Regions from separate parts of the Blastococcus sp. OS1-29 genome, predicted to be linked through region 2. Evidence: predicted binding sites of a transcription regulator. Region 2 holds the regulator's gene; each other region holds the start of a gene.

Region 1 (7,371 bases), on a different contig from region 2:
GCCGGTGGGTCGGCCGGCCGGCCTCGCGGTCGCGCACCCCGAAGCCGTAGAGAGAGTCGAAGCCGCCGGCCAGCACCAGCCGCTCGACCACCGGCCGGGACACCGACGCCCGGTGCCAGAAGTCGGTCAGCGAGCGGTACGGCTGGCCGGCCACGACCCGGGTGACCTCGTCGTCCGAGATCCCCTTCACGTCGGCGAGCGCCAGCCGGATGCCGTAGTCCGACGGTGGCCGCATCGAGACCGGCATCCAGTCGGGCCGCCGCCAACTCTCGACCTCCACCTCACTGTCAGGGTCGGGTTCGATGCGCTCGATCCGGTAGGTGTCGGCGGAGGCGTTGACGTCCAGGCCCAGCACCCGGATCCCGAAGTTGCGGGCGTCGTCGAGGATCAGCCGCTTGGGATACATCCCGGGGTCGTGGGTGAGCACCCCGGCGAGGAAGGCCGCCGGATGGTGGGCCTTCAGCCAGGCTGACTGGTAGGTGGGCAGCGCGAACGCCGCCGCATGGGCCTTGCAGAAGCCGAACGAGCCGAAGGCGGCGAGCACCGTCCAGACCTGCTCGGCCACCTCCACCGGATAGCCGGCCGACAGCGCCCGCGGCACGAACCAGGCCCGCACCTCCGGATGGGCGTCCTTCTCCCCCAGCGCCCGCCGCACCTCGTCGGCCTCGGCCAGGGTGCACCCGGTCATCCGGGCCACCACCTGCAGCACCTGCTCGTGGAAGACGACCACCCCCGCCGTCTCCGCGAGAGCGAACTCCAGATCGGGGTGCGGGTAGACGGCGTCCCGCCAGCCGTTCCGGGCCATGAGGAACGGCGTGACCATGTCGCTCTTCACCGGCCCGGGCCGGAACAGCGAGATGTCGATGATCAGATCCTCGAACGTCTGCGGCCCGAACTTGCCGACCAGCTCCCGCTGCCCCGGCGACTCGATCTGGAACATGCCGAGCGTGCGGGTCGAACGGATCAGCTCGAAGGTCGGCTCGTCGTCGCGCGGGATGGCGTCGATGTCGACGGTCTCGCCGTCGACCCGGGCGACCTCGTCGATCGCGTGGGCGATCGCCGACTGCATTCGGATGCCCAGCAGGTCGAGCTTGAGCAGCCCGAGCTCCTCGACGTCGTCCTTGTCGAACTGGCTCATCGGATAGCCGAGGTAGCTGTTCTCCACCGGCGTGCGGTCGAGCAGCGTGGCGTCGGACAGCAGCACCCCGCACGGGTGCAACGCGATGTGCCGGGGCAGGCCGTCGAGCCGGGAGACGAGGTCGAACAGCAGGTCGAGATCGCCGGTGCCACCGGCTCGTTTCGCCCCGTACCGACTGGCCCGGAGCTCCGGCAGATCCTTGAGCGCGGCGTGCACCTGGTTGGCCCGGATGTGCGGGAACGCCTTCGCCACGGCGTCGATCTCCGCCGGCGGCAGCCCGAGCGCGGCACCGACGTCGCGGATGGCGTGCCGGACCCGGTAGGTGTCCATCATCGAGATGCAGCTGACCCGGTCGGCGCCGAAGCGGTCGATGACCGCGTCGTAGACCTCCATGCGCCGGGCGGACTCCACATCGATGTCGATGTCGGGCAGCTGGTGGCGCAGCGGGGACAGAAAACGCTCCATCAGCAGGCCGTACCGGATCGGGTCGACGTCGGAGATGCCCAGCAGATAGGTGACCAGGCTGCCGGCACCCGATCCCCGCGCCGCGGCCCGAACCCTCAAGCTCTTGATGAGGTCGACCACGTCGGCGACCGTGAGGAAGTAGGAGGGGTAGCCGAGGGAGTCGATGACCTGCAGCTCCTCGTCGAGCCGCTGCCGCACCCGTTCGGTGAGCGCCATGCCCCGTCGTCCGAAGCCGGCCTCGCAGCGGGACCGCAGCACCTGCGACGGCCCCATCCCCCGCTCGGCGGGGGTGGTGACGACGTCGAGCTCGGGATAGCGGACGCTGCCGATGCCCAGGTCGTCGCGGACGTCGACCGCGCACTGCTCGGCCAGCCGGGCGGTGCGCTCGAGCAGCCGCAGCGCAGCGTCGCGGTCGGGACCGACCAGGTCGTCGGCGACGTCGGCCATCTCCTTGCCCGACTTGAGGTAACCCTCCGCCGTGCGGCGGTCGACGTGCCGGGCGGCGAGCGGGACCAGTCGCCGGGCGGCGTCCAGCACATCGGCGGTCGGGGCATCGAGGGCGTCGACGTAGCGGACGGCGTTGCTGAGCACCACCGGCACGTCGTGCTCGGCGGCGAACCGCAGCATCGCCTGGGCCCGCTGCCGGTCGCCCTGGCCGCGGTGGTGCACGACCTCGAGCACCAGCCGGCCGGGACCGAAGGCCGCCCGCCAGGTGTCGAGGTGCGCGAGCGCGAGATCGGCGCGGCCGGTGGTGAGCGCCCGGCCCACCGCGGAGTCGGGGCCGAGCAGCGCGATCAGCCCGGGCGCGTGCTCGGCCGCCATTGCCAGCGAGCTCACCGGCTCGCCGCGGGTGCTGCGCAGATGGGTGGCACTGGTGAGCCGGCACAGCGCCCGCCAGCCGGCGCCGTCGCGGGCGAGGAAGGTGGCCCGCGGCAGCCGCGGGTCGACGCTGACCCCACCGCGGGCAGGCACCCGGCGACCGGACGTCTGCAGCCGGGGGCGCGTCCCGCCCCCGATCGGCGAGGCCAGGGCAGGCGCCAGCGTGGTGTCCAGGGCCGGGGCGATCGCCAGGTCCACGCCGAAGATCGGACGTACACCGGCCGACCGGCAGGCGAGAGCGAACTTCACCGCGCCGTAGAGCCCGTCGCGGTCGGTGAGCGCCAGTGCCGTCATGCCGTGCTCGGCGGCCCGGGTCACCAGATCGGCGGGGTGGTTGGCCCCGTACCGCATGGAGTACCCGGAAGCGACGTGCAGATGGACGAAGGGGTCAGTCACGCAGCCTCCTCGCTGGCGCTCGTCAGCCGCGCGACCGTCAGTGCTGCGTCTATGGGTGCGCTCGCAAGCTCGCTCACCTCCGGGACCGGGAGGCCGGACCGGTGGCAGTTCCACCGATCACCCGCGGGCGGGTGAACGGGGACCGGGGCGGGTCAGCGGCGACCGGAACGGGCAGCGCGAGACAGTTCTCCACCACGGACAGGAAGGCGCCGACGTCACGGACCAGGTCGTCGGCCTCCCGCTCGGTCACCGCGTGCGAGAGCCCGGCCTCGGCCGCGGCCCGCTTGGCGGCGCCCGCGGAGAAGAAGGTGGCCCACTCCCCGAGCTCGGGCATCACGTCAGCGAGCAGCACCCAGGCGCTGCGTGGCCGTCCGCGGGCCGGCTCGGGCCGGGTACGGGCCGCCAGCACGGCCGCGGCGGCGCGCAGCGCACCCAGGTGTGCCGTGGCATAACGCTGTCGGGCGTCGGTGCAGGCGGCCGCCTCCCGCAGGCCGCGGTGCGCCTGGTCGAGCAGCTGGGTGGCCGCGGCGGGCAGGGCGGGGGGAAGGGGCAGCTGACCGGCGGCCGACATCACCCGTGCGGCGCCCATCAGTCGTGCACCCGCACGAGCCACCAGCGGTTGTCCACGGCGTCCCAGGACAGGTCGAAGACCCCGGCGAAACTCGTCCGCGAGCGCCCGGCGCGAACCGCCTCGACCCGCCACACCTCCTGGTTGGCGACCAGGTCGGCCGAGGCCCCTCCCGACACGGCGGGGTCGCGGCGCCACCAGGCCGGGGTCTCCACCCAGGAGTCGAGCAGCTCGCCGACGAGGTACCGGGACCCGCCGCGCCAGAACTGCACCGGGCCGAGCGGGCCGCGCTCGACCTGCACCTCTTCACCCACCCGTCCGGCGGCCTCACCGAGTACCCGGCTCATGACACACTCCCCAACCGTTTCCACCCACAGCCCGCCGGCCCGGACCGCCGCTCCAGGCGGGGAAGGGCCGGGGAGCGGCGGTGGACCGACAGTGTTCGAACGTCTGTTCGAACACTGTCCAGTAGACCGGACCCCGGAGGCGACGTCAAGACGGGCGGCCGTGTCGTCGCCTCCTGCCTCCCGGTGGCAGGATCGGAACCATGCCCACCCGCGCGACCTCCCCCGCACACCCTCGGGTGGCCGCGGTCGCCCAACTCCTCGCGGAGGCCGGCGCGCCCGGCGAGGTGCGGGTCCTCCCGACCGAGGTCCGTACCGCCGCTGGCGCCGCCACCGCACTGGGCGTCCCGGTGGGGGCGATCGCGAACAGCCTGGTCTTCGAGGCCGCGGGCTCCCCGGTGCTGATCCTGACCAGCGGCGCACACCGGGTCGACACGGCGAAGGTGGCCACGCTGCTCGGCGTCCCGGAGCTGACGCCGGCCCCGGCGGACGTCGTCCGTCGGGCCACCGGGCAGGTCATCGGCGGCGTCGCCCCGATCGGTCACCCCGAGCCCATCGGCACGCTCGTCGACGTCGAACTGGCCCGCCACGAGGTCGTCTGGGCCGCGGCCGGCCACCCGGCGTCGGTCTTCTCCACCACCTACGAGGAACTGCTCCGCCTGACGGCGGGCACGGCGGCCGAGGTCGGCGCATGACCGGCACCAAGCCCACCACCCGGATCGCCGAGCTGCCCGTCCGGTGGTTGCGCGACCACATGCACGAGGCGCTGATCATCTACGGCCTGGCCATGGGGTACGACTCGGCCGTCGTCGCCGGGCGCTACGGCTACGCCATCCAGCACACCGACCGGCCGGGCTTCCGCGCCGTCGGTGCGTTCGAGGCGACCCCGGACGGCGAGCAGCTGGTCGGCTTCGGCTACGGCTACCTCGCCGAGCCCGGTCAGTGGTGGCACGACCAGGTGCGCGCGGCCCTGGACCGGCGGACGGCGAAGAAGTGGCTGCCCGGCGCCTTCGAGGTCTGCGAGCTGCACGTGCACCCCGACTCCCAGAGCCGGGGGCTGGGCCGGCGACTGCTGCACGCGCTGGTCGCCGACCTGCCCTATCCCGCCGCCCTGCTCTCCACCCCGGACGCCGACACCAAGGCGTTCCGGCTCTACCACGCCGACGGCTTCGTCGACCTGGCGCGCGGCTACCACTTCCCCGGCGATGCGCGACCTTTCGCCATCCTCGGGGCGCGCCTGCCGCTGCGGTCCTCCGAGCCGGATCCGGCAACCGGCTGAGCGTGGGGTCGTCCCCAGCGGCCGAGGGCGTCGACGTCGTCGTCATCGGCTCGGGGCACAACGGGCTGGTCGCCGCCTGCTACCTGGCCCGCGCCGGGCTGTCGGTGGAGGTCGTGGAGTCCGACGACGTCCTCGGCGGCGCGGTCTCCACGGTAGAGCGGTGGCCGGGTGTGCGGGTCGACCGCGGGTCCAGCGCGCACGTGATCATCCGGTCCAGCGGCATCGTCGAGGAGCTCGACCTCGCCGCCCACGGCCTGCGCTACGTCGACTGCGACCCGTGGGGCTTCGCACCCGCCCCCACCCCGGGCGCTCCCGGCCCGGACGGGCGTCCCCTGGTGTTCTCGGTCGACCTGGACGCCACCTGCGCGTCGATCGCCGCGGCCTGCGGCCCGGCCGACGCCGCCGCCTACCGGGAGTTCGTGGCGGTGTGGTCCCGTCGCAGCCGGGCCGTGGCGGCCTCGTTCGGACGACGTCCCACGCCCGCCGGGCTGATCCGCTCGTTCTGGCCGCTCGGCGCGCCGTCCGACGGGCGGTCCCGGACCTCCGGGGGCGACCTGGCCGTGGACTTCCTCGGCTCCGGCGACGCGCTGCTCGACCGATGGTTCGCCAGCGAGCGGCTGAAGGCTGCGCTGGCCTGGTTCGGCGCCCAGTCCGGCCCGCCGATGTCCGAGCCGGGCACCGCCGCGATGGTCGGCTGGGCCGCGCTGCTGCACGGGACGCCGCCGGGCCACCCCGTGGGCGGTTCGGGTGGGCTGACCGCGGCGCTCCGCCGGCGGCTGGAGGCCGACGGCGGCCGGGTCGTCCTCGGCGACGGTGCGGCCCGGCTGCTCGTCGAGGACGGACGCGCCGCCGGCGTCGAGACCGGCTCCGGACGCCGGATCCGCGCGGACGCCGTGGTCGCCGCGTGCCACATCGGCGTCACGAAGGCGCTCGCGGGCGACGCGGCCCCCGCCGCGCTGGCCGACGCCGACCCGCCGCTGGGCAACGGTTTCGGGCTCGTCGTGCGCGCGCTGACCGACGCCCTCCCGGTCTATCCGGGCGTTGCGCCCGAGGTGTCCGCCACGGGCCTGCAGCTGCTCTGCACCGATCGCCACGACCTGGCCGCCGCGCACGGCGACTGGGCGGCCGGCCGGCTGCCGAGCAGCCCGGTCCCCCTGGCGATGAGCTTCTCCGCCACCGACCACACGCTCGCGCCGGCCGGGCAGCACGTCGTCACGATCTGGGGCCAGTGGTACCCCTACGAACTGGCGGGCGGCGGGAACTGGGACGACCTCGCCGACGCCGAGGCCGCTCGGCTGGTCGATGCCGTCGACCGGTTCGCGCCCGGGTTCGCCGAATCGGTACAGCGACTGTACGTACAGACCCCGCTGGCCCTGGAGCGCGAATTGTCGCTGCCTCGTGGCAACGTCATGCACGTGGAGATGGGGCTGGCCAGCATGTTCGGGTTGCGGCCCACGCCCGCGCTGTCCGGCCACACCGTGCCCGGCCTGCCCGGCCTCTACCTGGCCGGCGCGTCGACCCACCCGGGGGGCGGGGTGTCGGGCAACTCCGGACGGACGGCGGCGCGCGTGCTGCTGGCCGACCGGCGGCCGGCGAGACGGGTCCTCCGAGCCGTGCTGCGCAGGGCGGGCCGGTGACTGCCGTCGCGGTCCGGGTCGCGGGCGGCCGGGAGCTGCGCGCGGCGCTGCCGCTCGGTCTGTCCGTGCTGCTGGTCCTCACCGCGATCGCCTATCCGCTGACCTCCGGCACGGCGCGCGACGCGGTCACCTGGACCCTCGTCCTGCTGGGCGCCGCGGTCTCGGGTACCCATGCCGGCCTGAGCCGGGGCGCCCGGGTGGGCGGGGGGCTGGTGGCGCTGGTGACGGCCACCGCGGTCGGGTTCGAGGCCCTGGGGCTGGCCACCGGTGTGCCCTACGGCCGCTACGAGTACAGCGACGCACTCGGTCCCACCCTGCTCGGCGTGCCGTTCCTCGTCCCCCTTGCCTGGCTGATGATGGCCTGGCCGAGCTGGGTCCTCGCCGACCGACTGACCCGCCGGAGCACCGCACGCATCGCGGTGGCGGCCGCGATCTTCGCCGGATGGGACGTCCTCCTCGACCCGCAGCTGGTGCAGGCGGGGTACTGGACCTGGTTCCACCCCTCCCCGGGGCTGCCCGGCATCCCCACCGTGCCGCTCACCAATCTCGCCGGCTGGCTGCTCGCTGGCGGGGTGCTCATGACCCTGCTCGATCTGCTGGTGTCCCGGGCTTCGGCGGCCGGCTCCCCCGCGATCGGGGACGCGGCACCGCTGCTGACGATCGCC
Region 2 (7,371 bases):
GCGCCTGACACGTGACGACCGTAAGCGTTGGAGTGACCACACACGGTGAACGCGCCCGCACTGAGGGTTGACGAAGTCGACCGCCGACGTTGTGAGTCTCTTGTCGTGACGTGGGTCACGACAACGCGTAGGCGTGGCGGCGAGCCGACGGCCACCCCTCCACGGGGTCGCCGGCGCTGCGAGGCGCTCACGGCAGTTCCAGGACCTGACCGGGGACGAGCACCGTGCCGTCGAGGGCGTTGAGTTCCTGGATCCGGTCGACGACCTGGCGGACGTCCGCTGTGCCGGCGACGTCAGCGGCGATGGACCAGAGTGTGTCGCCCGGCTGTACGACGACACTCTGTGTCCCGGCGAGCCGCAGGTCGCCGTCCTGCCCCGCGAGCAGTGGGCCCAGCCACGAGCCGATCGCCACGCCGAGCGCGAGGGTGAGGACCGCGGCCAGCAGGCGCGCCCGGCGGGTGAGCCGGACGCCGCCCCGAGCGGGGCGGCGCGCCGGTGCCGGCTCGCGCACCGCGGGACGCGGCTCCCCCGGCCGGCCCGCAGTGGCCCCCGCACCGCGCCGCGCGAGGCCCCCGTCCCGCGCCGGCGCCTCGACCGGGCGACAGACGCCGACCCGCGACGAGCTCCGCCCCGTCTGCCGCGGCCGCCGCGGCCACGCCTCCTCGGGGCCGGTGTCGCCACCGGCCGCCACCCCGACCAGCCGGGGCCGCCACGGCACCTGGATCTCCTCGTCGAAGTCCAGGACCGCCTGCTGCACGAGACCCATGACCCGTCCTCCCGTCCATCCGCTGCATCGAACGCCTGTTCGATTCGAACTGCTGTTCGATGTCTACCGCAAGCCACCGACGAAAGCGACACCGAACACGGCACGACTTCGAACATGTGTTTGATCCGCGGCCCTCGGCGCGCTACCGTCCGTCGGAGGACACATCTGCGCTGCGCGAGCAGCGGACAAGGAGGCGACGTGGCGGAGAAGAGCGGGACGGCAGGGGGCCGCAGGACGGCCGGTGGCGCCTCCGCGAACACCGAGACGTCCACGGTGCGCGCATTCCCCGACCGTGAGGCCGACGGTGACGGGCTGACCCAGCGTCAGCGCCGCGTCCTGGAGGTCATCCGCGACTCGATTGAGCGGCGCGGCTATCCCCCGTCGGTCCGGGAGATCGGCGAGGCGGTCGGCCTGTCGTCGGCGTCCTCGGTCGCGCACCAGCTGTCGGTGCTGCAGAAGAAGGGGTGGCTGCGCCGGGACCCGAACCGCCCACGGGCCCTCGACGTCCGGCTGCCGGGCGACAGCCCGCACTCGGCTGCGGCGGCAGAGCTCGCTGCCGGCGGAGAGTCCCCGGCTTCCGCGCCGACCTACGTCCCGCTGGTCGGCCGTATCGCCGCCGGTGGCCCGGTGCTCGCCGAGCAGGCCGTCGAGGACGTCTTCCCGCTACCCCGCGAGCTCGTCGGCGAGGGCACCCTGTTCATGCTCAAGGTCGTCGGTGACTCGATGGTCGAGGCCGCGATCTGCGACGGCGACTGGGTGGTCGTGCGCCAGCAGCCGACCGCGGAGAACGGCGAGATCGTCGCGGCGATGATCGACGGAGAGGCGACGGTCAAGACGTACAAGCGGCGCGACGGCCACATCTGGCTGTTGCCGCACAACCCCGCGTACGAGCCGATCCCCGGTGACGAGGCGACCGTGCTCGGCCGCGTCGTCAGCGTGCTGCGGCGCGTCTGAGACAGCCCGCCGGCCGGCGGTTCAGTGCCTCCGGTCGGCGGGACGACGATCGACGGGATGACGCCGGAGCTTGCCGCCGATCCAGACGATGACCGTCGCGGCGGCCGCCGCGATCAGACCGTTGGTGATCGGTGAGAGCCCCGACCGGCTCAGATCGGTGAAGCTCGGCACCGGACCCGCCGCCGGAGTCGCCGCAGGCGCGGCAGCGGGCGCGAGCGGTACCACCGTCAGGTCGCTCGGCAGCCCCTCGCTGGCGACCACCAGGCTCTGGTTGTCCGGCGCGAAGGTGATGGCCTCCCCCTGCCGCGAGTCGGGGAGCGGCGTACGTACAGGGGTACCGGCCAGCGCAGCCGGCACGTCGGAACCGGTCAGCGGCCACACGTAGGCGTCGGTGTAGGTGCGCAGGGCGATCGCGCTGCCGTCGCGCGCGACCGCTCCCCCGGTGACCAGGAGCTGGCCTGCCTGCCCGACCGGCCCACCCACGGTGCCGGTGAAGGTGAAGTTGACGCCGGCGACCTTCGCCAGGGCCACCGTCCCGCCGTCGACCAGGGCCGTTCCGGGCCGGTAGACGCCGCTGGCCCCCAGGATCTCCTTCGTCACGATGTACGGGGTGCCGTCCGGCGCGAGCAGCAGCGCCTCGGCGTCGTGCGCGCCGTCCGGGTAGGTCAGGCGGTAGATGCTGGTGGATCCGTCCGGACGGAGGGCGATCAGCGCCACGGTGGACCGGATGGAGTCGTTGTCGCCGGTGTCGGCCAGCCACACCGTCCCGTCGGCGGCGACCGCCAGGTCCTCGGGGTCGTAGGGGTCGACGGCGGCGGTGTGCACGTCGACGACCTGGCACGTGGCGTCCAGCAGGAAGACCGAGACCTGGTCGCCGCCGTCGTTCATGGCCAGGAACTGGCCGTCGACCGCCACCAGTCCGGAGAGCTCGGGCAACCGGGGGTCGGTGATCTGGCACTGGGCCGCCGGCGCGGTCGTCCCGGCGGACGCGGGCAGGGGGCAGCCGAGGACGAGGACGGCCCCGAGGACTCCCCCCGACGCCAGCAGTCGCCCCCGCGAGCCGCTACGCGGTCTGCCGGCCTGCTCGGGCACGTACCCAGCGTGACAGAACCATTGCGTTCAGTGCGTGAACCACGCCCAAGAGGACGATGCCCACGCAGGCACCCACGACCGCGTCGGTGAGCCAGTGGAAGTCGAGCGAGACCATGGCTGCGCCGGTGGCCACCGGCCCGACCACGCTGAGCAGCCAGAAGACCCGCTGCACACGGGCGGGCAGTCCGTACGCCACCGCCTGCCAGCGGGCGATCCCCCACATCAGGACGGCATTGGCGACGTGGCCCGAGGGGAACGACTGGCCGTCGGCATGGAAGAAGAAGACGCCGGGATAGCCCGGCGCCGTCCGCCCGGTGCCGTGCTTGATGGCGTAGACGGCGACGGTCAGCAGGCCGAGCGCGACCAGCACCCGGACCAGCGGCAGCCAGGTGCGCCGGCGCCAGGCGAGATGGCCGATGAGTGCGGCGAGGACGACGAGGATCGTCACCCGGCCGCCGAGCTGCGTCACCACCCAGATGAAGGGAAAGGCGGCCGAGTCGCGCAGGCCCCAGCCGCTGATCACGGAGGAGACGTGCAGGTCCATCTGCTCGAGCCAGCCGCGGGCCAGCACGTCGGCGGTGACGAGGGCGCCCACGACCAGGGCGGTGAGCATGACCCACCACGCCGGGCGGCCCGCGGAGACGACCCGAGGGCGATCGGGTGCGCCGGCGTCCCTGATCACGCCGCTCGTCACCCGGTCACCGTACCGGCCCGTGACCTGACCGTGATCTGCCCGACCCTGTTCTCACCCGACCGGGACGGCGAACTCCCCGAGGGTCGCGGCCAGGGCGCCATCCACCCGTGCGCTCAAGCGGGTGCCGGACTCCTCGTGCCGTTCCTCGAGCACCTCGCCGTCGCGGTGCACTCGGGCCACGAGGTCACCCCGGTCGTAGGGGACGAGCACCTCGACCTCGACGTCGGGGTGCGGGAGGCGGGCGGCGATGAGCTCGCGAAGCCCCTGGATGCCCACGCCGGTGCGGGCCGAGACCCACACCGCACCGGGCAGCGCCTGGCGCAGGGTCAGCACGTCGTCCTCGGTCATGGCGTCGACCTTGTTGACGACGATGACCTCGGGAACGCTCGCCGCGTCGATCTCGCCGAGCACGATCCGCACCGCCTCGATCTGGCCCAGCGGATCGGGGTCGGAGCCGTCCACCACGTGCAGCAGCAGGTCGGCCGCCGCCACCTCCTCGAGCGTGGACCGGAAGGCGTCGACCAGCTGGTGCGGCAGGTGCCGGACGAAGCCGACGGTGTCGGTGAGCGTGTACTCACGGCCGTCGGGCGACTCGGCTCGCCGGACGGTCGGGTCGAGGGTGGCGAACAGCGCGTTCTCCACCAGCACACCGGCGTCGGTGAGGACGTTGAGCAGGCTTGACTTGCCGGCGTTGGTGTAGCCGGCGATCGCCACGCTGGGCACCGCGTTGCGGTCGCGGGCCGACCGCTGAGTCGCCCGCGCAGTGGCCATGCCCGCGATCTCGCGGCGCAGCTTGCTCACCCGGGAACGGATCCGGCGGCGGTCGGTCTCGATCTTCGTCTCACCCGGACCACGGGTACCGATGCCGCCACCGCCGGCGACGCGGCCACCGGCCTGCCGGGACAGCGACTCACCCCAGCCACGCAGTCGCGGCAGCATGTACTGCATCTGGGCGAGCTCGACCTGGGCCTTGCCCTCCCGGCTGGTCGCGTGCTGGGCGAAGATGTCGAGGATCAGCGCGGTCCGGTCGACGACCTTGACCTTGAGCACCTTCTCCAGCTGGTTGAGCTGGCCCGGGGTGAGCTCACCGTCGCAGATCACGGTGTCCGCGCCGCTCGCCGCGACGATGTCGCGGATCTCGATCGCCTTGCCCGAGCCCACGTAGGTGGCGGCGTCGGGCCGGTCGCGGCGCTGGCTGACCGCCTCGAGCACCTGCGAACCGGCCGTCTCGGCCAGCGCGGCGAGCTCGGCGAGGGACCGGTCGGCGTCGGCCTGGGTGCCCTCGGTCCAGACCCCGACGAGCACCACGCGCTCCAGCCGGAGCTGGCGGTACTCGACCTCGGTGACGTCGGCCAGTTCGGTGGATAGTCCGGCCACGCGGCGGAGCGCGCCGCGCTCCTCGCGGATGTAGGAGCCGGTCGTGTCGTCTGGCTCGTCGAACGGCACGGGCTCGGGGGCTGTCGTCATCGTCTCCAGCGTTGCACGCCCCAGCGGCTGGGGCACCTGAGTTGTCGTCATCGGCGGGTACAACACCGCAGAGGCGCGAGTGCATCCCTCCTCCGACGGGGTACCGGTGGGAGGACGTTCCGACGACAGGAGGACCAGATGAGCGACTCCGGATCCAGCAGCCTGGGTTCCGACGCCGAGATCGACGACCCCGGTCGCGACCCGAAGGGCCTCAATCCTCCACGCAACCTCTGGGGCGGTCCCGACCAGGACACCGGTCGCGGCGAACCGCGCGGCGAGGGCAACGTCGGGCCCGGGGACAAGCCGGAGGACCCGACCGACGAACCCGAGTCCCGCGCAGACACGCCCTGACGACGGGTCAGGCCCCCAGCCACTCCGCGCACAGCACGCCGGCCGAGACGATGACGGCCGGCCCGGTGAGGACCGTCGTCCGTTCGTCGACTGCCACCGTCAGGCGACCGCCCGGGACGTCGACGACGACGGTCCCCTCGGCGCGGCCGTCCGCCGCGAGGGCGGCGAAGGCGGCGGCGCATGCCCCGGTGCCGCAGGACCGGGTCTCCCCCACCCCGCGCTCGTGCACCCGCAGCCGGATGTGCGCGCCGGGCTTCAGAACGGTGATCAGCTCGACGTTCACGCCCTCGGGGAAGAGCGCGGCGTCGAAGGTCGGGGCGACCGACAGGTCGAGGGTGTCGAGGTCGACCTCGGTCAAGCAGGCCAGGTGCGGATTGCCCATCGAGACGGCGAGGCCGGCGAAGTCCCGCCCGGAGACGTGGGCGCGCCCCTCCCCGAACGGACGCGCCGGGCCCATGTCCACCCAGTAGTCGCCGTCGGGTGTGGCCCCGACCCGGCGCGGGCCGCCACGGGTGCCGACGAGCACGCCGCGCTCGCAGGAGGCGCGGTCCAGCAGCCCCTCGCTGACCAGCACGTGCAGGAACAGCCGGATGCCGTTGCCACACATCTCGGCGTGCGACCCGTCGGCGTTGCGGTGGTCCATGAACCACTCGCACTCCCCGAGGGCGTCGCCCAGGACGGACGGCGCGTCGGGCACCCGCGCCGAGCGGACGACGCGCAGCACGCCGTCGCCGCCGAGCCCGCCGCGGCGGTCGCACAGCCGACGGACCAGCGCCTCGTCCAGCCGGGACTCCGGCCACACCGAGCCGTCGGGGTCGGGCAGCACCACGAAGTCGTTCTCGGTGCCGTGCCCGAGGAGCACCCGGGGGGCGGTCTGGGATCTCACGGCTCGATCGTACGGTCGGGCATCGCCGAGGTGACCGCGTCGAGCAGGTCGGGTCGGGCGGCGTCGAACCAGGTCAGCTGCGGATCGCGGCGGAACCACGACCGCTGGCGGCGCACGAACCGGCGCGTCGTGCCGACGGTCCTCTCCCTCGCCTCCTCCGGCGTCAGGGTGCCGTCGAACTGGGCCAGGACCTGTGCGTAGCCCAACGCCCGGGAGGCGGTCGGCCCCTCGCGGAGGCCGTCCTCGGCGAGCGCGGCGACCTCGTCGACGAACCCTGCGGCCCACATGCGGTCCACCCGCCGGGCGATCCGCTCGTCGAGCTCGGCGGGGTCCCGGTCCAGGCCGACGACGACGGCGGGGTAGTGCGGCTGCGGCTGCGGAAGCTGGGCGCGGAACGGCCCGCCGGTGAGCTCGATGACCTCCAGGGCCCGCACGATTCGTCGTCCGTTGCTGGGCAGGACGGCGGCCCCCGCCGCCGGATCGAGTGCGGCGAGCCGGGCATGCAGTTGCGCCGGCCCCAGCTGCGTCAGTTCCTCCTCCAGCCGGGCCCGCACGGCGGCGTCGGTCCCGGGGAAGTCCAGCTCGTCGAGGACGGCGCGCAGATACAGGCCGGACCCGCCGACGAGCAGCGGCACGATGCCCGCCGCGCGGAGCCGGTCGATCTCGGCGCGGGCGAGGTCGCGGTACTCGGCCACCGAGGCGGCCTGACGGACGTGCCACACGTCGAGCAGGTGATGGGGCACGCCGCCGCGCTCGGCCTCGTCGGGCTTCGCCGTCCCGATGTCCATGCCCCGGTAGAGCTGCATCGAGTCGGCGTTGACCACCTCGCCACCGAGCCGGCGGGCGAGCTCGACGGCCAGGGCCGTCTTCCCGGTCGCGGTCGGGCCGACGACGGCGACCACCGGGGGCGGCGCGCTCACGCGGCCACCCAGTCCGCGACCAGGTAACCGACCCCGAACGGAGCGGCATCGAGGTGCAGGACGGCAGCGATCTGCCGACCCAGGAGCGCCGCGCCGACCGCTCGCCACGTCGCGGTCCCCGCCGCCAGGAGCCGCTCCCCCTCCGCGAGGTCGAGCGCGCCGAGCGCCGCAGCATCCCCCTGGGCCAGGGCCTCCGCCACGCCGGCGTCGAAGGGCGCGGCCGCCTCGTCCAGGTAACCGG
Region 3 (7,371 bases), on a different contig from region 2:
GCTGCCGCAGGTGACCGTTCCGCTGCCGCCCCTCCCGGGGGGCACGACGCCCGTGCCGCCGGTGGACGGCCCGGGCGGCCCCACGCCGACGGACCACCCGACGCCGACGGGCATCTCCGGCATCGACGGGAACGTGTACGCCTACGAGACCGGCGGGGCCGGCCCGCAGCTGCAGCCGGCCGGCGTCGCGGCCGCCTCGGCCTTCGACCCGTCCCGGTTCGCCGCCGTGAGGGGCAGCTCGTCGTCGCGCGGTGCCTCGGGTGCCGCCACCGGGGCCGGCGGCGTGGCCGGGGGGTACGACGGCGCCTCGGTGCCGGTCTTCGGCCAGCTGGCCGGGCTGGACGGGTCCGGCCTGGACGACCAGAGCGCCACGCGGGACGCCGCGTCGTCCACCCCGGCGCAGACCCTGCCGGCCGCCGCCCTGGCTGCCGTGATCGCGCTGGCCGCGGTCACCGCCGCACTGGTCCGCACCCACCAGGCGTCGCGCAACTCGCGCTGACGCCGTTCGCCGCCGCGGCCGTCGTCCCTTTCCGGACGGCGGCCGCGGCGCGTCGCCGGGGGTTGTGGACAGCGCCGGACGGCGTTCTGCGCGGCGCTGGTAGCCTTCTCCTGCGCGTTCCGGTGGATGCCGGGGCGCGCAACGCATGCACGACCCTCCTGCTGCAGACCTTCTGCAGCCGCCAAGACCAGAGGAGGTGGGGTTTCCCGTGCGTCATTACGAACTGATGGTCATCCTCGACCCCGAGCTCGAGGAGCGCACCATTGCTCCGTCCCTCGACCGGTTCCTGACCGTCGTCACCAAGGCCGGTGGCACCGTCAAGACCGAGATCTGGGGCCGTCGCCGTCTCGCCTACGAGATCAAGAAGCAGATCGAGGGCATCTACGCGATCGTCACGATCGAGTCCGAGCCCGCTGCCGTGGCCGAGCTGGACCGTCAGCTGAACCTCAACGAGTCGGTGCTCCGCACGAAGCTGATGCGCCCCGAGGCCCACTGACCATGGCCGGCGAAACCGTCATCACCGTCATCGGGAACCTGACGTCTGACCCGGAGCTCCGGTTCACGCCGTCCGGCGCCGCGGTTGCCAACTTCACCGTTGCCTCCACCCCCCGCACCTTCGACCGTCAGTCGCAGGAGTGGAAGGACGGCGAGGCGCTGTTCCTCCGGTGCAACGTGTGGCGGCAGGTGGCCGAGAACGTGGCCGAGTCCCTCACCCGCGGTTCGCGGGTCATCGTCAGCGGGCGGCTCAAGCAGCGCTCGTTCGACACCAAGGAAGGCGAGAAGCGCACCGTCATCGAGCTGGAGGTCGACGAGATCGGCCCCTCGCTGCGCTACGCCACCGCGAAGGTCACCAAGGCCTCCCGCGGTGACGGTGGCGGCGGCTTCTCCGGTGGTGGCGGCGGCGGAGGCGGCTTCGGCTCCTCCGGTGGCGGCGGCGGCGGATCGAGCGACCCCTGGTCGACTCCCGCGGGCCCGTCCGACGAGCCTCCCTTCTGATCCACTCTTCGTACTGATCTCTGGAGAACCCAGTGCCCAAGCCCCCCATTCGCAAGGTCAAGAAGAAGGTCTGCCAGTTCTGCAAGGACAAGGCGACCTACGTCGACTACAAGGACACGACGCTGCTGCGGAAGTTCATCTCCGACCGCGGCAAGATCCGAGCACGGCGCGTCAGCGGCAACTGCAGCCAGCACCAGCGTGACGTCGCCGTGGCCGTGAAGAACAGCCGCGAGATGGCGCTGCTGCCCTACACCTCGACGGCGCGCTGATCATGACGACGTCGAAGCTGATCCTCACCGCCGAGGTCACCGGTCTCGGTTCTTCCGGCGACACCGTCGAGGTCAAGGGCGGGTACGCCCGCAACTACCTCCTGCCCCGCGGCCTGGCCATCCAGGCCACCCGCGGTGCCGAGAAGCAGATCGAGTCCCTCCGCCGGGCGCGTGCCGCCCGTGAGGTGCGCTCGCAGGAAGAAGCGACCGCCGTGGCCGGGCAGCTGTCCGGCCTCACGGTGCGCGTTCCGGCTCGCGCCGGCGAGGGTGGCCGCCTGTTCGGGCGCGTCACCACCGCCGACGTCGCCGCGGCCGTGGCCGCGGCCGGTGGCCCGGAGCTCGACCGTCGCCGGATCGAGCTGCCCAGCAGCATCAAGACCACCGGCCAGCACACCGTCACCGTGCGGGTGCATCCCGAGGTCTCGACGCAGCTGCAGATCGAGGTCGTGGCCAGCTAGGGCTGTCCAGCACTGCCCGCGAGGGGCGTCGGACTCCGGTCCGGCGCCCCTCGCGGCGTCTCCGGGGACGGTCGCTCAGAGCGCCGCGACGCGCCGGGCCACGGCCTCTATCGCGCGGTCGCGCACGTCTGCCGCCAGGGGTGCGTCGACGGTGCCGGCACCGACGACCGCCTCGGTCGAGCGGCCGGTGAGGAAGACGTACTGCCAGTAGAGGGTCATCCTGGCGCCGCTCGCGGCCGTCGCCGGGACGACCGCTGTCGCGATGGCCACGACGTTGCCCGGCCCCCCACCGCTACCGGGGGTCACCTCGAAGCGCGGCGTTTCCACGTCGGTTCCCCCGGGCCTCGTCTTCCCGCGCAGGGTTGCGGTGAGCGCCTCGGCGAAACAGTCAGGAGCCCTGACGTCGCTGAGGAGGGCGGTGTCGGCATCCACGCGCTGCTGCGAGCGGAAGCTGCCCGCCCAGGAGTACAGATGGCTGGTCGCGCCGTCGGTGAACACTGGTGAGAACGTCTCCGTCAGCTGACCGGCTGGATCGGTCGACGCTCCCAGGCAGGCGCGGAAGGCCGCCATCGTTGCGCTGTCGCGCTCCGGACTGCCACCCGCGCTCCACCCCTGTGGGAGATCGTCGGGCTGTAGGACGGTCGACCGGAGCCGGCCCGGGTCGCCGGATGGCGGCCGTGGCGCTACGGAGGTGCTCGAGGCACGCGAGCCGGTTGCCGCGGCGGGTCCGGCTGGGGCGACCGTGGACGTGCACGCGGAGACCGTAGCGGCGAGAACCACGATCCCGGCCATGCTCGTGAGCCTGCTCGTCCGCACCCGCGGAACGTAGTGGGTCCGGTGGCAGGCGGACGGCCGACGCGGCCGATCGAGTGGAGGATCCGTGCGGCCACGGGCGCCTGTGGACACCTGTGCATTCGGCGATCGAATGCTGAACGGACCGTGTCCGGGCCATAGCCGACTGTGATCGTGTAGAAGGCCGACAGGCGGTCGCGACGCGGTGTGACTCGTGGTGCGGCACGGCAAATTTCTTCGGACTTTTCTCCTGTCCACAGCCGGTGGGCGCTGTTTCCGCAGGTGGTGGGCGTGGAGACGGGAGATGTACCGCGGGCGTCCCCCGCGGTCTCCACATGTCGACACGCCTCCATCCACCGACTTGTCCACAAGTTGTGCAGATCGGCGTGCACACCGGTGTTGGACGGGGACCCCTCCGGCTTCCTAACGTCCACCTCAGCTGCCGCCGGGTGCCGGAAAGTGTCGGTGCCCGGCGGTAGCAATCACCGAACAGATGTTCGGTCCGGCGGCGCTCGTCGAACTCCGACTTCCCCACGGAGTGGTGATGCGGGCGCGCCCGCAAGAGATGGAGGAACCCCGTGGCGGTGGCCGACGACTTCAGCCGGCCTCAGGCGACGGCTCCGGCGTACGACCGGCAGCCCCCGCAGGACATCCCGGCCGAGCAGTCCGTGCTCGGCGGCATGCTGCTGAGCAAGGACGCGATCGCCGACGTCGTGGAGGCCCTGCAGGGCACGGACTTCTACCGTCCGGCGCACCAGGTGATCTTCGACTGCATCCTCGACCTGTACGGCCGGGGTGAGCCCGCCGACGCCATCACCGTGGCCGCGGAGCTCAACCGCACCGACCAGCTGTCGAAGATGGGCGGCGCGGTCTACCTGCACACCCTCATCGCGTCCACGCCGACTGCGGCCAACGCCGGCTACTACGCCGCGATCGTGGCCGAGCAGGCCGTGCTGCGCCGTCTGGTCGAGGCGGGCACCCGCGTGGTCCAGCTGGGCTACGGCGCGGCCGGTGGCAAGGGAGACGTCGACGACATCGTCGACCGGGCCCAGCAGGAGATCTACGACGTCACCGAGAAGCGGATGAGCGAGGACTACTCGCGTCTCGAGGACATCCTGCAGCCGACGATGGACGAGCTCGACGCCATCGCCTCCCGTGGTGGCGTGAGCCGTGGCGTTCCGACCGGCATCCGCGATCTCGACGAGCTCACGAACGGCCTCCAGGCCGGCCAGATGGTCGTCATCGCGGCCCGTCCGGGTGTCGGTAAGGCCCTGGCTCTCGACACCCCGGTCGCCACGCCGTCCGGCTGGACCACCATGGGCGAGATAGCGGTCGGCGACCGTGTGATGGGGTCCGACGGCCGCCCCACGACCGTCGTGGCCGCCACCGAGGTCATGACCGACCGCCCCTGCTACGAGGTGCACTTCTCCGACGGGTCGGTCATCGTCGCCGACGCCCAGCACCAGTGGCTCACCGAAACCCGCGCCAGCCGGAAGTCCGCCCAGGCCGCCCGAGTGGGCTACAACCGGTACCGGAACCAGAAGACGTTCGCTGCGGTCCGGACCACCGAAGACATCGCCCGTACCGTCCGCTGCCCCACCAAGGACGCCCGGCTGAACCACTCCGTGACCAATGCGGGCCCGTTGGAGCTCCCGGAGGCCGATCTGCTCGTTCCCCCGTACGCACTGGGCGTGTGGCTTGGTGACGGCACCTCGGCGGCCGCGCAGTTCACCAGCGCCGACCCCGAGATCGCCGTGTACATCGAGGCCGAGGGTCTGGTCGTCGACGCGACGAACGTCCACATGCGCTACGCGATGCGGCTGCCTGACGGGCCCGGTCCTGCCGAGAAGGTCTGCCCGATGTGCGGACAGTTCTTCGTGCCGAAGACGTCGCAGGTGCAAACGTGCGGAAAGACCTGCGGCGGCGCGCTGCGGGCCGCCGGAGGTGTCGGACGTACGGCCACCTGCGCGGGCTGCGGCGGGCCCTCGTCCGGGATGGCCCAGTGCCAGGCGTGCCGGGATGACCACGGCACGGTCAAGGCGCTGCTGCGCAAGCTGGGTGTCCTGGGGAACAAGCACATCCCGGTCGAGTACCTGCGCGGCTCGGTGGCGCAGCGGAAGGCGCTCCTGGCCGGCCTCCTGGACACCGACGGCACCGTCGCGCCGAGCGGGGTGATCCAGTTCGCCGTCACCAACAAGCGGCTGGCCGAGGACACCCGCGAGGTGATCGCGAGCCTCGGGCATCGCGTGCGCATGACCACCAAGCGCGTTCGCGGGCGCTCGGAGGAGTCCTCCATCTGCTACACGCTCACGTTCAGCACCGACGACCAGGTCTTCGCGCTGGAGCGGAAGCACATCCTCCACAAGGAGCGGGGAGCGCGGACATTCACCGCGCGCGGGGTGCGGTTCATCACCGACGTCCGTCCCATCGACAGCGTGCCGGTGCGCTGCATCCAGGTGGACGCCGAGGACCACCTGTTCCTCGCCGGGCGCAGCTTCATCCCGACGCACAATTCGACGCTCGGTCTCGACATCGCGCGGTCCGCGTCGGTGAAGCACCACCTGCCCGCTGCGATCTTCTCGCTGGAAATGAGCAAGCACGAGATCACCATGCGTCTGCTCTCGGCGGAGGCGAAGGTGCCGCTGCACCACATGCGCGCCGGTTCGCTGTCGGACGAGGACTGGTCCAAGCTGGCCCGGCGCATGGGTGAGATCGCCGACGCCCCGCTCTACATCGACGACTCCCCGAACATGACGATGATGGAGATCCGGGCGAAGGCGCGGCGGCTCAAGCAGCGCAACGACCTCAAGCTCGTCGTGATCGACTACCTGCAGCTCATGACGTCCGGGAAGCGTGTCGAGAGCCGCCAGCAGGAGGTCTCCGAGTTCTCGCGTGCGCTCAAGCTGCTGGCCAAGGAGCTCGAGGTTCCGGTCATCGCGATGTCACAGCTCAACCGTGGCTCGGAGCAGCGTCAGGACAAGAAGCCGATGCTCTCCGACCTTCGCGAGTCGGGCTCGATCGAGCAGGACGCCGACATGGTCATGATGATCCACCGCGAGGACATGTACGAGAAGGAGTCCCCGCGGGCCGGCGAGGCAGACATCATGCTGGTCAAGCACCGTAACGGGCCGACGGCGAACGTCACGGTCGCATTCCAGGGTCACTACAGCCGCTTCGTGGACATGGCCAACTAACCGTGACCACCTTGGCTGTGCCCGACGGCGTCGTTCTCGAGGTGGCGGTCCGCGCCGCGGACTCGCCCAGCCAGGAGCGACTGGGACGGATCGCGGCGATGCTGCGGGAGGCCGAGATGGCGGGGCACCCGTCGGCGGGCGGCCACGGACGTCGCCGCAGCCCCGGCTCGCGACGGGTGCGTCCCGCCGCCTGACCGTTCCGGGAGCAGAGAACCGGAGAGGCCCAGAACCGTGTGGCGGATTCCAGGGGTCGTTGCAACACCGCTGGTTAGTGAGGCGGTTGGAGTAGAGCACGCAGACGCTCGGCTGGGGTTGCCCAGCCGAGCGTTTTGCGTGGTCGGACGCTGAGTTGCTGGCTGATGTGGTCGAGGTCGGCTGCTCCGTGCACCGAGAGGTCGGTGCCCTTGGGGAAGTACTGGCGGAGCAGTCCGTTGGTGTTCTCGTTGCTGCCGCGCTGCCAGGGGCTGGCCGGGTCGCAGAAGTAGACGGGCATGTCGGTGGCCACGGTGAACGACCGGTGGGCGGCCATCTCGGCGCCCTGGTCCCAGGTCACCGAGCCGCGCAGATGGGCGGGCAGGGTGGCGATGGTGGCACGAGTTGGTCCCGGACGGCCTCGGCAGTGCGCCCGTTCGGCAGGTGGACCAGCATCACGTAGCGGGTGGCGCGCTCGACCAGGGTGCCGATAGCCGAGGCACCGTCGGCGCCGATGATCAGGTCGCCTTCCCAGTGGCCGGGCACCGCCCGGTCCTCGACCTCGGCCGGCCGCTCGCTGATCATGATCATCTGGTCGGTGAAACGGGGCGTGCGGGCGGCGGGATCTCGATGAGGCGTGCGCCGGGTCCTGCCGGTGCGCAGCGCGGAGGCGACCTCGCGGCGCAGCCCGCCTCGGGCCTGCACGTAGAGGGCTTGGTAGATCGTCTCCGGAGACACCCGCATCTCCCGCTCATCGGGGTGGTCGATGACCAGAGCGTTGCAGATCTGCTCCGGTGACCAGCCCTGATCCAGGCCGGCCTGTACGTAGCCCGCCAGTTCGGTGTGGGTGGCCAGCTTCGCCGGTCTGGGGCGGGCCCGGCGGCCGGCGGCTGCCCGATGGGCCCCGTAGGGCCGGTAGGCGGCCTCGGGCTGTTCGGGGTCGGCGTTGCGGGCCAGCTCCCGGCTGATCG
Region 4 (7,371 bases), on a different contig from region 2:
GTCGTAGAACACCACGGTCGGGACGGCGACCACTCCGGCCCGCTCGGGCAGCGAGCGGCAGAACGCCAGCCCGTCGCCGTCGGGCTGCACCGGCCGGACGTCGACCGTCGCGAAGTAGTTGGCCTCGGGGCTGATGACCGGCAGGCCGGCGTCGGTCAGCCCCTGCACGAGTACGTCGCGCCGGTACTCGAGGTCCCGCGCGGCCTGCGCGAAGTACTCGTCCGGCAGGGCGAGGCCGACGGCGACGGCGGGCTGGAACGGCCCACCGCTGACGTAGGTCAGGAACTGCTTGGCGGTGCGGACGGCGGCCACCAGCGGCGCCGGGCCGTAGATCCAGCCGATCTTCCAGCCGGTGACGTTGAAGGTCTTGCCCGCACTGCTGACCACGAGGGTGCGCTCCCGCATGCCGGGCAGGGCGGCGATCGAGCGGTGCGCGGCGCCGCTGAAGACGAGGTGCTCGTACACCTCGTCGGTGACGACGATCAGATCGTGAGCGGCGGCCAGGTCCGCGAGGAAGCTGAGCTCCTCGGCCGTGAACACCTTGCCGGTGGGGTTGTGCGGCGTGTTCAGCAGCAGGATCTTCGCCCGCGGGGTGATCGCCGCCCGGACGTCCTCCTCGGCGAACGTCCACGGCCCCGCCCCGTCGGCCGGGGGCCGCAGCGGCACCGGTCGGGCGGTTCCGCCGGCCATCGCGATGCCCGCCGCGTAGCAGTCGTACATCGGCTCGAAGAGCACGACCTCGTCGCCGGTGTCCAGCAGGGCGAGCAAGGCGCCGCTGAGCGCCTCGGTGGCGCCCGCCGTCACCAGGATCTCGTCGGCCGGGTCGTAGGCACGACCGCGGAACCGCTTGATGTGTGCGGCGATCGCCGCGCGGAGCTCGGGGCGGCCGGGACCGGGCGGGTACTGATCGGCGGCGGTGCCGATGGCCGCCCGGGCGACGTCGAGCACCTCGGGCGGGCCGGGATAGTCGGGAAACCCCTGGCCGAGGTTGACCGAACCGGTGGCGACGGCCAGGGCGCTCATCTCGGCGAAGACCGTCGTCCCGAACCCCTGGAGCCGGGAGGTGAGGTGCGGCGCCCGCGTCATGCCGTGACGAAGCCGATCCTGCGCGCGGCGACGTCGGCCTCCTCCAGGCGGACGTCGACCCGGGTGCCGGGCCGCAGCCCCCCGCCGGTGCAGCGACCGCGGACGGCGAGGTCATCGAGCACGACCGTGCCCCTTCCGTCCTCCGCGTCCACCACCACGGCGGAGAAGACCTGACCGACGCGGGACCGCAGCAGCCACGCCTCGGTCGCGTCGACGACCGCACGCTCCACCTCGCGGGTGCGCTTGTCGGAGGCGGCCATGAGCCCGGGCAGCTCGGGGAGAGCAGCGCGGATCTCGGGAGGCGGTTCGGCGCCGGCCGCGAGCGCGAGGCAGACCTCCGTGCCGAAGCGGTCGACCAGCCGCCGGAGCGGAGCGGTCACGTGCGCGTACGTGCTGCCCACTCCGGCGTGACCCGGCTGAGCGGGCGGTGCGCCGTCGAACGGGGTGTAGGCGGCGCCGCGCAGCAGTGCCACGGCCTCCTCCAGGAAGGCCGCGTGCCCGGGACGGCGCGGATCCAGAGTCGCGATGACGGCTCCCGGGCTCGCGTCCGCCGGCCACTCGACACCGAGGGCAGGCGCCAGGAGTCGAAGGCGGGCGACGTCCTCCGGGCGGGCCGGAGGGAGCGTCCGGAGGATGCCGACGCCGCCGCCGAGCATCAGCCCGGCCGCGCACCGCCCCGTGAGCAGCGAGATCTGGGCGTTCCAGGCCTCGACGGGCAGGTCGCCACGCATGGTCAGCGTCCAGCCGCCGCCCGGACCCGGGACGACTTCCTGATCGGGTGTGCCGAGCTCGATCGCTCCCCGCTCGGCCGCCCCTCGCTGCAGCAGGGCGCCGATGGCCGGCAGCAGGGCGAGCGCCTCGGGGAGCGCGCCCGCATCGGCCTGCGCCTGGACGGTGGGGTAGTCGAGCTGGGCGCGGCTGCGGACGCGGGCGCGGCGCACGTCCACCCTCGTCGGCTCGCCGTCGGCGTCGACGTCGATCGTCCAGAGCACGGCGGGTCGCAGTTGTCCGGGCAGCAGGCTGGCCGCGCCCTCGCTGAGCACGGGCGGGTGCAGCGGCGTCCGCCGGTCCGGGCTGTACAGGGTCTGGCCGCGGCGGCGGGCCTCGGCGTCGACCTTGCCCTCCGGTGCGACGAACGAGCCCACGTCGGCGATCGCATAGCTGACCCGGTAGCCATCGGCACGGGAGGCCAGGTACACGGCCTGATCGAGATCCCGGCTGCCCGGCGGGTCCAACGTCACCAGCGGGACATCGGTGGCGTCGAGCTCGGGGAGCCTGGGTTCACCGGCCAGCCGCTCGGCCTCGGCCAGCACCGCCGCCGGGAACTCCTCGGGAACCTCGAACTCCGCGCGGATCGCCGCGAAGTCCGGCCCGTCCGGAGCGGCGTCGGGCCAGCGAGGGACCCGGATCGGGGCGTGCGGCCGACCTGACACGCCCGTCAGCCTCGCAGACGGGACCGACGGCCGCGGTTCCACGTGGAACTCCCGCGAGCTGCTCAGCCGATCCGCACCTCTTCCATGCCCTCCACGGCCACGACGTCGCCACGGTGCAGCTGCCGCCCGCGACGCTCCTCGGGCTCACCGTTGACGGTGACGACTCCCGAGAACAGCACGTCCTTCACCTGCGCGCCGGTCGGGACGGCGTCGACGAGTTTCAGCAGCTGCCCGAGGCGGATGGTCTCCTCGCCGGGGCGGATCCGGACGGTGCGCACGACGACAGTCTCCCGTCACGTCGGTTCGAGCGGGTCGCCGGTGCGCACGACGCCCGCCGCGAGCACGGCGGCGCGCACCGCCAGCAGCCCGTCGCGCTCCCGGTGGATGGTCTTGAGGACGGACGTGTCGCGGGCGATCCCGCCTGGCTGCGGACGGGTGGTCATCACGCACCGTGCGATCGGCAGTCCGAACCTCAGCCGCACCGACCCGAGTTCCGCCTCCTGCCCTCGGAGTCCGTCCTCTCCCTCCCCGTCCAGCAGCACGTTCGCCCGGAACCGGCGACGGTCCCACGTGCCGAGGGTGCCGGTCGAGACGAGAGAGAGCCGGATGCGCGGGCTGTCGTGGAACGGCCCCGGTGCGCCTTCCCATTGCAGCCATTCGGTCGGGTCCGGCACGTCCTCGTCCGCCGGCGCCTCGTACGTCGGGGCGGCCTCGCCCTTCTCGTCAGCTGCCCGCAGCTCCACCCGGCGACCGAGCCAGTCGGAGAGGACGGCCTCGTCGGTGGTCACGGTGCCGTCGGGCAGCACCACCTCGACGCCACCGTCGCAACGCAGCCGTGCCGATCCGAACAGCAGCTCCGGCACGCGGCGCGCGGTGAGCCCGAGCCCGGTGTCCCGGTCGAACAGCGCCCACCGCCGGTCACCGGCGATGCCGAGCGCATCGACGTGGGCCTCGGTGAGCCGCTCGCCCTGGAGCGACTTCACGGGGTACCGCCACAGCTCGAGCACCCGCATCAGGCGGCTCTCCAGCCGAGCGTCCAGGCGCCCGACCAGGCGGCCCCCGGTTCGAGGACCAGCAGGTCCTGCTCATCGGCCAGCGCGTTGGGCGGGCAGGTCATCGGCTCGACGGCGAGGCTGCGCCGGCGCCGCCCCTCCGGCAGCCCGTCCCCGGTGTAGATCTGCAGCCACGGCCACGCCCCGTCGACAGCGAGCTCGATCGTCCCGAGCGGACCCCTCAGGTGCAGCCGGGCCCAGCCGTCGTCGTCCCGCTCCAGACCGGTGAGCGGCGTGTCGAACGCGCGGTGCCCGATGCGGCCGACGTCGCCGTGGAACCGGTGCGAGACGCCGGTGGGCAGCCCGCCGTCGGTCTCCAGGGCCGTCCGGGCCGGCACCGTGAGGTCGGCGCCGCCGATTCCGCCGTCCTCGTTCGCCCCGACGTGGAGATAGGGGTGCATCCCGACGCCGAACGGCGCCGGCTCCGCGGCGAGGTTGCGCACTCGCACGGTCACCGCCAGGCGACCCCCGGAGAGGGCGTAGTCGACGGCCGCGGCCAGCCGGAAGGGATAGCCCGGATGCGGCTCCAGCACGGTGCCGACCGTCGTGGCCGTCGCCGTCCGCTCGACGACGGTCCACGGCTGCCAGGCGACCAGACCGTGCATCGCGTTCGGCTGGTCGGGCGCGTGCACGTCGAGCTGCAGATCGCGGCCACGCCAGGTCCAGCGTCCGCCGCGCACCCGGTTGGGCCACGGTACGAGGACTGCGCCCGGCCAGCCGGCGGGCACGGTACCGGCGGGATAACCGTCGACCACGTCCCAGTCGTCGACGACCAGCCGCCGGATCCCTCCACCGCGGAGGTCCACGGCCAGCTGGGTGCCGGCTGCGGCCAGCACGACCTCGCGCGGTTCATCGGACGGCCAGGAGTGTTCGGACATTCGGCCCTCCAGAGGTCGGGTGGACCGTCAGCTCACCACAGGGGCCCTCAGTCACCGACGGCGTCCTCATCGGCACGCAGCCGGGAGATCCGCACGAGTGCTGCCGCGAACCGGGCCAGGTCGTCGGGTTCGACCAGCTCGGCCAGCCCGTCGGGCTGAAGGCCGATCCGGCTCGCTCCGGACCGCGCGCGGTCGTCGAGGTAGGGCCGCACCCACGGCCAGACGGCCTGGACCTCGCGGAGGAACACGGCGGCGCCGGTGGGGCCGATGCCCTTGACCTCCTGGACCAGGCGGGCCGCGACGTCGACGTCGCCACCGGCCGCCTCGCCGAGCCGCCGCAGGTCACCCCCGTACCGGTCGAGGACGAGGGCACCCATGTCCCGCAGCTGGGTCGCCGTCCGCTCGTCGTACCGGCGGTAGCCCGCCCGGCCGAGCGCCGCGACCAGCCGTGGCCTGGGGGCATCACGCAGCCGCTGGGGTGTCGTCCAGCCTGCTGCAGTCACCTCCCGCGCGGCCGCGATGGAGATGCCGGCCGCGATCCGAGCAGAGAGCAACTGCGCGAGGACCAGCAGCTGGAACAGCGGAGTCGGCTCGTCGGCGAGAGCGATGCCCGCGTCCTCGGCGAAGGTCCGCCCGTGGCGGTCGAGGACGCGGCGGACGAGGTCCCCGGCTGAGCGATCCATGTCCGACTGCCTACCGGAGACCGACCCCGGGTGCGCACCTCGCCTGTGGACGAAGCTCCTTTTCCACAGCCCTTCTGACCAGCGGTTTCTGTCACATCTCCCGACTAATCTTCGTCCATACGTTCGATCCGACGGAGACTGCGGGAGGTGATCGGCGGTGTCGTCATGGGTGTCGGTGCTCGAGCAGCTCGCCCAGCTCGACCCCACTGAATTCGATCCGGCCGACCTCTCCGACGAGCAGCTTCGACAGGTCGTGTCCCTGGCCCAGCTCGGCATCAACCGCATCTCCGCGCTGCAGACCCGTGCCGTCGGGGCCGGCGAGGCGCGGCAGGTGCACTCCGGTGACGGCATGGGCTCCATGAAGTCGTGGTTGACCGGGCACTGCCGCGTCTCGGGCCGCGAGGCGGCCGGGCGGGTCCGCGCCGGCCGGCGCCTGAGGTTCCTCCCGGCGCTCGCCGCGGCCTACGCCGCCGGGTCGGTCACACCCGCGCACGTGGCTGCCGTCACGACTGCACTGACGTCGGCCCGCGTCGCGAAGGCCGCCGAGCTCGGCATCGACCTGGATCACACCGATCAGATCCTCACCGCGGCGGCGCTGACGCTGGGCCCCGAGGACACCGCCCAGGCGGTCCGTCGGTGGGTGCTGGGCATCGACCCCGACGGCACGCTCGACGACGCCGTTGGCCTGCCCCGGTTGTTCCGGATGGCCGTCAGCTCCGGGGGCCGGGTGTACGTCTCGGGACACCTGGATCCGGTCGGGGCCGAGACGGTGCACACCGCCCTAGAGGCGGTGATGAACGGTCACCGGCCCGCCGGTGACCGACGCGGCCACCCCGAACGACAGGGTGACGCCCTGGTCGAGCTGTGCCGCCAGGCGCTGCACGGCGACCGCCTGCCTGATGTGCGCGGCCAGCGCCCTCACGTGCGCGTGACCGTCGACTGGATGGCGCTCTGCGCGGCGCGTGGGGTTCCCGGGTTCGGGCACCTGCCGTTCGCCGGGCCGGTCTCCGCCGAGACCGCCCGCCGCCTCGCGTGCGACGCCGGGGTGTCCCGGATCCTCACCGGCCCCAACAGCCTGCCCATGGACGTCGGCCAGGAGACGCGCTCGGCCCCGGCCGGGATCCGTCGCGCCACCGAGGAGCGCGACCTGCACTGCGTGTTCGCGGCGTGCACCGCCCCACCGGCCTGGTGCGACTTCCACCATGTCGATCACTGGGCGTGGGGCGGAGAGACCTCCTGCGAGAACGGCGCCCTGGTCTGCGAACGCCACCACACAGCCGTGCACGAGGGTGGCTTCACCATCGCCCGCGACCCTGGCACCTCGGTCTGGCACACCTACCGGCCCGACGGCAGCGAGATCCACATTCGAGGCCTGGGTCCCTAGCCACCGGCGGCTTACGGCTGCCGAGCCCGAGGTCAGCGAGGAGCGAGGACGTGTTCGAAGAACAGGGAGTTCTCGGCGTCGGGAAGCCCCACGTAGCCACCGAAAGCCGCGATCGGACGGTAGCCGGAGGAGAGGCAGAGACCCTTCCAGCGCACCGGTTCGACCGTCACAGGGTGATGCCGTGCAACAGCAGCGCGGCCAGCTCGCGGTAGGCAGCGGCGTCGTCCAGGCCGGTGGCCCGGGCGGTGTCCCCCCGGCCGATGCGGAACATCAGCGTCGTGACCGTGTCGGCGACGAGCGGGGGATGGACCTCGCGGAAGCGCCCCCGCGTCACGCCGTCGGCGATCAACTCCCGCACGCGCCCGGCCGCCAGCTCCGTGTTGCGTTCGTAGATCTCCCGGCCAGGTCCGAAGGAATCGAGGTCGCGATGGAACGCCTCCCCGGCGGGAGCCAGGGCGACGGCGACCGCGGTCAGGTAGGCGGTGACCTTGAGCGCCGGGTCCTGCACCGTGACCGTCCGGGCCTCGACGGCGTCCGTCGCCTTGCGGAAGAAGTGCTTGATGACCCGCTGGGCCAGCTGCTCCTTGCTGCTCGCCAATGTGTACAGCGTGCTCTTGGAGCAGTGCAGCCGGAGCGCCAGGTCATCGAGGGTGAACCGGGCGAACCCCTCGGCAAGGAAGAGCGACTCCAACTGATCGAGCAGCTCCGCCTGGCGGCGGGTCAGCCCGCTGCCGGTGGACGGCGCGGCGGTCGTCATGGCCTCCTCCTCCCGGCGGGTCAGCATGGCCCCTGGACCGTCCACTGTACTGAGGTACCGTCGTCAGTACAGTTGACGACGAAGGAGAGCCGTGCCGG

Evidence for each region. Region 2 encodes LexA, which represses DNA repair genes until DNA is damaged. Its sites were predicted from a motif close to TCGAACANNTGTTCGA; they were not measured.
Region 1: the regulator LexA is predicted to act here: its motif matches at 3,889-3,904, upstream of AC2H4J_RS16610 (YbaK/EbsC family protein).
Region 3: the regulator LexA is predicted to act here: its motif matches at 3,500-3,515, upstream of dnaB (replicative DNA helicase).
Region 4: the regulator LexA is predicted to act here: its motif matches at 5,244-5,259, upstream of AC2H4J_RS21560 (HNH endonuclease signature motif containing protein).

What each region holds. Positions count from the first base shown of each region.
Region 1 is NZ_JBXXJK010000006.1:154,990-162,360, reverse strand. Features, by position in the region: gene AC2H4J_RS16625 (DNA polymerase III subunit alpha) at 1-2,878, opposite strand, end outside; gene AC2H4J_RS16620 (SAV_6107 family HEPN domain-containing protein) at 2,952-3,467, opposite strand; gene AC2H4J_RS16615 (DUF6504 family protein) at 3,467-3,793, opposite strand; gene AC2H4J_RS16610 (YbaK/EbsC family protein) at 3,994-4,485, shown strand; gene AC2H4J_RS16605 (GNAT family N-acetyltransferase) at 4,482-5,069, shown strand; gene AC2H4J_RS16600 (phytoene desaturase family protein) at 5,072-6,706, shown strand; gene AC2H4J_RS16595 (carotenoid biosynthesis protein) at 6,703-7,371, shown strand, end outside.
Region 2 is NZ_JBXXJK010000008.1:60,493-67,863, reverse strand. Features, by position in the region: gene AC2H4J_RS19760 (hypothetical protein) at 1-11, opposite strand, end outside; gene AC2H4J_RS19755 (LysM peptidoglycan-binding domain-containing protein) at 188-766, opposite strand; gene lexA (transcriptional repressor LexA) at 965-1,720, shown strand; gene AC2H4J_RS19745 (hypothetical protein) at 1,742-2,812, opposite strand; gene AC2H4J_RS19740 (phosphatase PAP2 family protein) at 2,784-3,506, opposite strand; gene hflX (GTPase HflX) at 3,558-4,973, opposite strand; gene AC2H4J_RS19730 (hypothetical protein) at 5,112-5,324, shown strand; gene dapF (diaminopimelate epimerase) at 5,332-6,210, opposite strand; gene miaA (tRNA (adenosine(37)-N6)-dimethylallyltransferase MiaA) at 6,207-7,130, opposite strand; gene AC2H4J_RS19715 (class III extradiol ring-cleavage dioxygenase family protein) at 7,127-7,371, opposite strand, start outside.
Region 3 is NZ_JBXXJK010000009.1:58,180-65,550, reverse strand. Features, by position in the region: gene AC2H4J_RS21190 (hypothetical protein) at 1-499, shown strand, start outside; gene rpsF (30S ribosomal protein S6) at 708-995, shown strand; gene AC2H4J_RS21180 (single-stranded DNA-binding protein) at 998-1,495, shown strand; gene rpsR (30S ribosomal protein S18) at 1,528-1,764, shown strand; gene rplI (50S ribosomal protein L9) at 1,767-2,222, shown strand; gene AC2H4J_RS21165 (hypothetical protein) at 2,298-2,792, opposite strand; gene dnaB (replicative DNA helicase) at 3,593-6,208, shown strand; gene AC2H4J_RS21155 (hypothetical protein) at 6,211-6,402, shown strand; partial or broken gene AC2H4J_RS21150 (IS30 family transposase) at 6,477-7,371, opposite strand, start outside.
Region 4 is NZ_JBXXJK010000009.1:138,671-146,041, reverse strand. Features, by position in the region: gene AC2H4J_RS21590 (pyridoxal phosphate-dependent aminotransferase) at 1-1,086, opposite strand, end outside; gene AC2H4J_RS21585 (RNB domain-containing ribonuclease) at 1,083-2,519, opposite strand; gene AC2H4J_RS21580 (RNA-binding S4 domain-containing protein) at 2,582-2,797, opposite strand; gene AC2H4J_RS21575 (MOSC domain-containing protein) at 2,813-3,532, opposite strand; gene AC2H4J_RS21570 (aldose epimerase family protein) at 3,532-4,449, opposite strand; gene AC2H4J_RS21565 (HhH-GDP family DNA glycosylase) at 4,497-5,132, opposite strand; gene AC2H4J_RS21560 (HNH endonuclease signature motif containing protein) at 5,290-6,516, shown strand; gene AC2H4J_RS21555 (hypothetical protein) at 6,549-6,686, opposite strand; gene AC2H4J_RS21550 (TetR/AcrR family transcriptional regulator) at 6,683-7,273, opposite strand; gene AC2H4J_RS21545 (acyl-CoA dehydrogenase family protein) at 7,365-7,371, shown strand, end outside.